3 regions of the Pseudoalteromonas sp. SG43-8 genome follow, and region 1 is predicted to be linked to each of the others. Evidence: predicted binding sites of a transcription regulator. Region 1 holds the regulator's gene; each other region holds the start of a gene.
The links. The regulator FliA, encoded in region 1, starts transcription of late flagellar genes. The targets are predictions, from matches to a motif close to CTAAAGNTNNNNNNNNNNNNGCCGATA.
Positions count from the first base shown of each region.

Region 2: the regulator FliA is predicted to act here: its motif matches at 1,016-1,042, upstream of H5122_RS19645 (DUF5610 domain-containing protein).
Region 3: the regulator FliA is predicted to act here: its motif matches at 755-781, upstream of H5122_RS01320 (VC2046/SO_2500 family protein).

Region 1 is NZ_JACJEX010000011.1:71,671-73,946, forward strand. Features, by position in the region: gene H5122_RS16345 (protein phosphatase CheZ) at 1-59, opposite strand, end outside; gene cheY (chemotaxis response regulator CheY) at 77-460, opposite strand; gene H5122_RS16355 (RNA polymerase sigma factor FliA) at 501-1,211, opposite strand; gene H5122_RS16360 (MinD/ParA family protein) at 1,238-2,098, opposite strand; gene flhF (flagellar biosynthesis protein FlhF) at 2,091-2,276, opposite strand, start outside.
Region 2 is NZ_JACJEX010000024.1:1,650-3,925, reverse strand. Features, by position in the region: gene trmA (tRNA (uridine(54)-C5)-methyltransferase TrmA) at 1-909, opposite strand, end outside; gene H5122_RS19645 (DUF5610 domain-containing protein) at 1,072-2,211, shown strand.
Region 3 is NZ_JACJEX010000001.1:273,646-275,921, forward strand. Features, by position in the region: gene H5122_RS01305 (M48 family metallopeptidase) at 1-445, shown strand, start outside; tRNA gene H5122_RS01310 (tRNA-Tyr) at 485-569, opposite strand; tRNA gene H5122_RS01315 (tRNA-Tyr) at 619-703, opposite strand; gene H5122_RS01320 (VC2046/SO_2500 family protein) at 816-1,343, shown strand; gene H5122_RS01325 (DUF6172 family protein) at 1,523-1,825, shown strand; gene H5122_RS01330 (diguanylate cyclase) at 2,014-2,276, shown strand, end outside.

The DNA.
Region 1 (2,276 bases):
AAAACAACGAGCTGACGAGCTTGTTCTAACGTTATTTGAGGCGCAGCTGGTGCTGGCATAAGCCTCTCCCCCATCATTAGCCTAAGCGTTCAAATACTTTTTCTAATTTAGTTTTTAATGTTCCAGCCGTAAATGGCTTAACAATATAACCATTCACGCCAGCTTGCGCCGCAGCTATTATTTGTTCTTTTTTAGCTTCTGCCGTTACCATTAATACAGGGATATGTTTTAACTTCTCGTCTGCACGTATTGCTCTTAAAAGATCAATACCCTGCATTCCAGGCATATTCCAATCCGTAACTACAAAATCAAACACTTGATTTTGCAACATAGGCAAAGCTGTAGACCCATCATCAGCTTCTTGAACGTTAGTGAAACCTAAGTCACGTAACAGGTTTTTTATAATGCGTCTCATCGTTGAAAAATCATCAACTACAAGAATTTTCATGTTTTTATCCAAAACATCCCCCAGTGAGGTATTAACCTTTGTTTACTTACTACTAATTTATCCAGTCATTGATTTTAGCTTTAAGCTTAATCATCGCCTGACCATGTATCTGACTTACACGCGATTCACTTACATCGAGTATATGTCCTATTTCTTTTAAATTCATTTCATCGTTGTAGTACAAAGAAAGCACCATTGCATCACGCTCTGGTAATGACTTAATTGCACTTAGCAAAGACTCATTAAACCTATCATTTTTAACATTATTAAAAGGTTTATCTTGTGCTAAATCTTGGCCTACAGGAGTAATAACATCCTCATCTACACCAAGGTCTTCAATGCCTAATATTTTACTCGTATTCGCATCATTTAAAATATGATGGTACTCATTGAGCGAAATTTCAAGTTTTTCAGCAACTTCTATGTCCGTTGGTTCGCGGTTCAGACTACTTTCGAGCTCAGTAATTGCTTCTGCAACTTGCCTGTTTTTACGGTGAACTGAACGAGGAGCCCAATCACCACGGCGCATTTCATCAAGCATAGCACCGCGAATACGAATACCTGCAAAAGTTTCAAAGCTTGCGCCTTTTGTTGCATCAAAGTTTTTCGAAGCTTCTATTAAGCCTATCATTCCTGATTGAATTAAATCATCAAGTTGAACGCTAGGTGGTAATCGAGCAATTAGATGACATGCCACTTTATTAACAAGTGATGCATGCTTCTCAACAATCACATTTAAATTTTGTGTTGATTGATATCCCATAGCTCTATTCACCAGTGTTGTCATAATTAACCGTTTACTAGTTTCTCAATGAAAAACTCTAAATGCCCAGATGGTTGGTTGGGTATTGGCCATTTAACTGCTTTTGTTGCCAGCGTTTTAAACGCAAGAGCGGCTGGCGAATTTGGAAAGAGCTCTACTATTACTTTTTGACGACGTGTTGCTTTGCGCATATTTTCATCATAAGGAACCGTTGCTACTAGCTCCATTGATACATCTAAAAAGCGGTCGGTAACTTTAGATAGCTTTGCAAACAATTCAGTGCCTTCACGCATACTGCGCACCATATTGGCAACAATTTTAAATTTATAAACGCCGTGCTCACGACTTAATACTTTAATAAGTGCGTAAGCGTCGGTGATTGATGTCGGCTCATCGCATACAACAACCATTACATCTTGCGCTGCACGCGAGAAGCTCAGTACCATGTCTGAAATACCAGCAGCTGTATCTACAATTAAAATATCAAATTCGGTATTCAATTCGCTAAACGCACGAATTAGCCCAGCATGCTCAGATGGTGATAATTCAACCATACTTTGCGAACCCGATGTAGCGGGTACAATTTTAATTCCTGCAGGGCCTTCAACTAAAATTTCATCAAGCTCACATTCACCAGACAAGACATGTGACAGGTTACGCTCTACACGTAAACCAAGCATCACATCACAGTTTGCTAAACCCAAGTCAGCATCCAGCACTAATACTCGATTACCTTGCTGCCCAAGTGCAATAGCTGTATTTAGAGAAACATTTGTTTTCCCTACTCCACCTTTACCACCGGTTACAGCGATAACTTTTACGCCGTTGTTATTGTTTTGACTCATTTTGCGCAGGCCGCTTGCTTGATCTAATACTGTGTTAATCATACATCCCTACTGTGCTTGGCGCCACTGCTTGGTGCCTTGAATGTTGTTCTTTTGTTCTTTTTAAATATAATTGCTCAGCCTTTTTAACTAGTTTCTCAGCATTTGCAACACGAATATCCTCTGGTACTCGTTGACCATTAGTAAGATACCCTATTGGAAGGCGATTTTGAATCGCAAT
Region 2 (2,276 bases), on a different contig from region 1:
GCCCGCGCGCGGTGGATCAACTAATATGGTTTGGCAGTCATAGCTTTTAAGGTCAATACCCTCTAAACGAGAGAAAGTACGCTCACCATTCATTGCTTGAGTAAACTCTTCACTCGACATACGAATAATATCTAAGTTCTCTACGTTGTTTTTAGCAATATTGTATTGAGCAGAATGAACAGATGATTTTGATATTTCCGTCGCTAATACTTTATTAAAAGAACCTGCTAATGCAATTGAAAAGTTACCGTTACCACAATACAGTTCTAGTAAATCATTTTTAAGTGGTTTACATAAATCTTGTGCCCACTCTAGCATATTAATATTTACTTTTGCATTAGGCTGAGTAAAGCTATTTTCTACTTGTTGATAAATAAGCTCTTGCCCATTAACTGTTAAACGTTCAGTTACAAAGTCATCACCTAGTACTTCTTTTTGTTTGCGAGCACGACCAATAAAGTCAATTTTGTATTTACTGCTAAGCTTTTCTTTCAGTGCTTTAATTTCACTTAACCATTCATCATCCAGTGGTTTGTGATAAAGCAAGCTTACTAAAATTTCACCGCTTAGCGTTGATAGGTAATCGATTTGAAATAACTTACGGCGTAATATTTCACAAGGCTTAAGATTTTCAATCATCACCTGCATTATTTCACCTACTAGAGGCGCTGCTGGGTCAAATGTATCAACACGGATTTTTTCTTTTGTTTGTTGATCAAACATAATGTGAAACAGATCGTCACCGTCGTGCCATACTCTAAATTCAGCACGTTGGCGGTAGTTAGTTGGCTCTGAGCTAAATACTTCTAGTTGCTCCACACCAAAACGTTGAAACTGCGTACTAATGCGCTGCTCTTTTTCACTTAACTGCGCTTGGTACTGTGTGGTATCTATTTTAATAACTGCCATTAACGCTACTACCTTATCTAAGATCTGTTTATCGGCGCTATTGTAGGGAGCGCTGCGTATTTGTCTAGTTTTGGCTAGCATTTATGCTGTTTTATTGAACATTGTACTTTAGTTTTTGTTGTTATAGCCGATAATAAACTACGCACGCTTAGGAGACGAATCATGAAAATAGGTAATTATGGCTTTACGCCAAACAACAACATCAATAAATTCAATAATAAAGCTGATATACAGCAACCTACAATTACGTCTCCTCAAGATAGCTATCAACAACGAGGCCGAGAGTTGGCCGCAAAGGTGCTTGGCGATAAAATGGCTGAGCAGCTTGGATTACCTATCGCAGAAAAAAAAGCAGATAAACCACTATTTGATTTTGATGAAATAGTAAAAAACGTACTCGATTTTGTAAGTAGTGCTGTTAATAAAGCAAAAGCTAACGGCGCTGATGACGAAAAGCTCAAAGATATGTTAGGCGATGCGCGCAAAGGCGTCCAAATAGGGATTGACGACGCTGTTGATGAACTCAAAGGTACAGGCGTATTTAATGATGACATGGAAGAGGGCATTAATAAGTCCAAAGAGGGAATTTACAATGGGCTGGATAAGTTTGAAGAGTCGTTATTTAACCCACAACCTGCCAGCGTAAATATAAGCCAGGCCCAATACGTCAGTATGACGAGTAATGCAGAGTATAAATTTACTACCGCAGAAGGCGATGAGGTAAGTATTAGCTTTGCTGATGCATTTGAATCTCAATCGGCAAGTGGCTATCAGCAAAATAGTAATAGTGAGTCGTTTGCAAGCTCATCATCGCAATCTCGACAGGTATCATTTTCGATGTCGGTAAATGGTGACTTAAACGAGCAAGAGCAAGAAGCTATTAATGCGATGATGGAAGACTTACAAGATTTAAGTAAAACCTTTTTTGGTGGTGATTTAGATGAAGCATTTGAACAAGCGCAAGAGCTGAGTTTAGACAGCGATCAGCTGGTGGCTTTTTCTATGGATTTACGCCAAACAAAAACAATAGCAACAGTTAAAAGCTATGAAGAATATAAACCAGCACCAGAAAAACAAGTAGCAGAGGGTTTAGCCCCTTTTAATGACGACCTTAAAAATGCTTTTGAAAAAGCGGGTGAGCTTGGATTACAAAATCAGCTAGCTGGCATTCTCCAATGGTTAAATCAAGATCAGGAACAAATAGATAAGTTAGTAGATTACACAAAGTCTATGTTCGAAAACCTTAATCAGTTAAATTCGGCAGCCGACAGGCTTACTGATTTAGAAACCACGCAAAGTTAAACTACTTTCTTTTATAAAAACCTCATGGCAAACTGCCGATCTTAAAGTAAAGTAGGAACGGTAGT
Region 3 (2,276 bases), on a different contig from region 1:
ATTTAAGCAAGGTACTAAGTCCGAAGTACTAAACTGTAACGACAGCTTGCTTATTACACACTCTTCGCGCGTTAAAAATACTTCGCAAAAATATCAGCAACTTCTTGAAGAATATTTAAAAGAGCAACTAACTGCATATATAGAAATGCGTTTAGCGTACTTCTGCGCACAAATGGGTGAAGAATTACCTACGAGTCTAAAAGTAGCTATTTATAAGCGAAAGTGGGGAAGTTGTAATAGTAAGCGAGAGCTAACATTTAATTTGCATTTAATCGGAGCACCTTATCATGCTATTGATTATGTGATTGTCCACGAGTTAGCGCATTTACGTCACTTAAACCACAGTAAAGCTTTTTGGCAACACGTTGAGCGTTTTTTTCCTAATTATGAAGCATCATCAACATGGCTAAAGAAAAACAGCATGAGCTTACAATGGGTATTTTGAAGTTAACCTGAATATAGGAATATAGGAATAGTAGAGAAGTGGTGGAGGGAGCTGGATTCGAACCAGCGAAGGCTGAGCCGTCAGATTTACAGTCTGATCCCTTTGGCCGCTCGGGAACCCCTCCACACTAATTTTATTGCATTTGGCCCCACTTAACTTAGCGGTAAGAAAAGTGGTGGAGGGAGCTGGATTCGAACCAGCGAAGGCTGAGCCGTCAGATTTACAGTCTGATCCCTTTGGCCGCTCGGGAACCCCTCCAATGCAACGGCGCTGATAATAGCAAATTGCGTATTTAAGTAAAGAAAAAAGCTAAAGAAAATTGAAATAAAGCCGATAAATATCTATCAGTTACCACAATCGACTAAAGACTATGCAAATAGATGATTTGTTAATCACAGAGAGTCAGTTAAACAGTAGGCTCAATAATAGTGTGCATGAAAATCGCCGTGGCGAATTTTCTCTACTATTAGCGATGCTGTCACATGACGCACTCGACTTTAGCCAATTTCATTTACCAAAAACTGAAATAGATAATTTAGTTATAGAAGAAGAGGCATTAAGAAAGCAATTTGGCGCAGGTCCAAAGCAACTTTTAGCCCCTGATGAATACAATATGTTGGTTGGACAGTTTAATGCCTCATTAATATCTCAAGAAGGGGAGCGCTGTGGTATGACAAGTATTAAGTTAAGGCAATGCTTAAGCCCTGAACCACTTGCGATTAGAAATGATGATAAGCATATTCCACTTAATATAATAGATAACTGTGAGCTTGCTGTCAGAAGAAGAATTAAAAGCGAACAAACACAACTTGCGAATCCTCCTATAGATGCAGCTGCTTTTTACGACAGCCTTAATAATGATGCAATACATCAACCACTTCAGCTTATTGCGGTGTGATATATGATTGTAATAATCATCAGTTAATATATGCTTTATAACGGGTCTGCTTTATATATTTGCTAATAATTGATTTAATGAAAAAAAAGCATCCAAAAATTAAATGCAATTGCTATAATGGCGTCAAATGGTATGACATGAAATGCCATTATCATTAAACCAAGGTAATTAGGAACGTAATGAAGAAAACATTCACGCTAAATCACGAGAAAATCAAATACCCTCGTATGGTTGATGCTGCAAAGCACGAAGTGAAAAAATATTTGAAAAGAGAGCGTAATAAAACGCTACCTGAAGATGCTGACTATTGGGCATTTGACTGTAAGTTTGGTAACACAGCTGAAGATGCGCAAGTTGTGCACGTTGCTGAATTAAGTAACCAAATTGGCGAAATTGAAAAGCAAGGTTTGACCTCTTTCTACGTAGAGATTTTAGCTCGACCTGCTCAACGTCAGCAATTAGATTTAGATGATGACGAATAATACTTAACTAAATTAAGTATTCGAAGTTTTAAAATGAGCCCAAGTGGCTCATTTTTTGTTTTTATGCAATAAAGATTCACCATAAATCATTTTTATTAGTAACTAATAAGTAGAATTTTATTAACATTTGCATAACAAGATATAGTGATATAGGGTGTGTTTAATTAAAAAAACAAAACAGTTGTACCATGCCTATAAATTACTCTGACCACCAATTGAAATTAAGCTTAAAGAGCTCTAAGGTACTTGTCGTTGATGATCAGCTATTAAGCTTAATTGTATTAAAAAAAATATTATCAGAGCATTTTAGTGTAACAACAACGAGCTGTGGTGAGGATGCGATTGAAATTTGTAAACATAATCCGCCAGATATAATACTACTCGATATTAATATGGAAGGAATGAGTGGTATTGAAACATGTCTAAAATTAAAAAATATATCTGAAACACA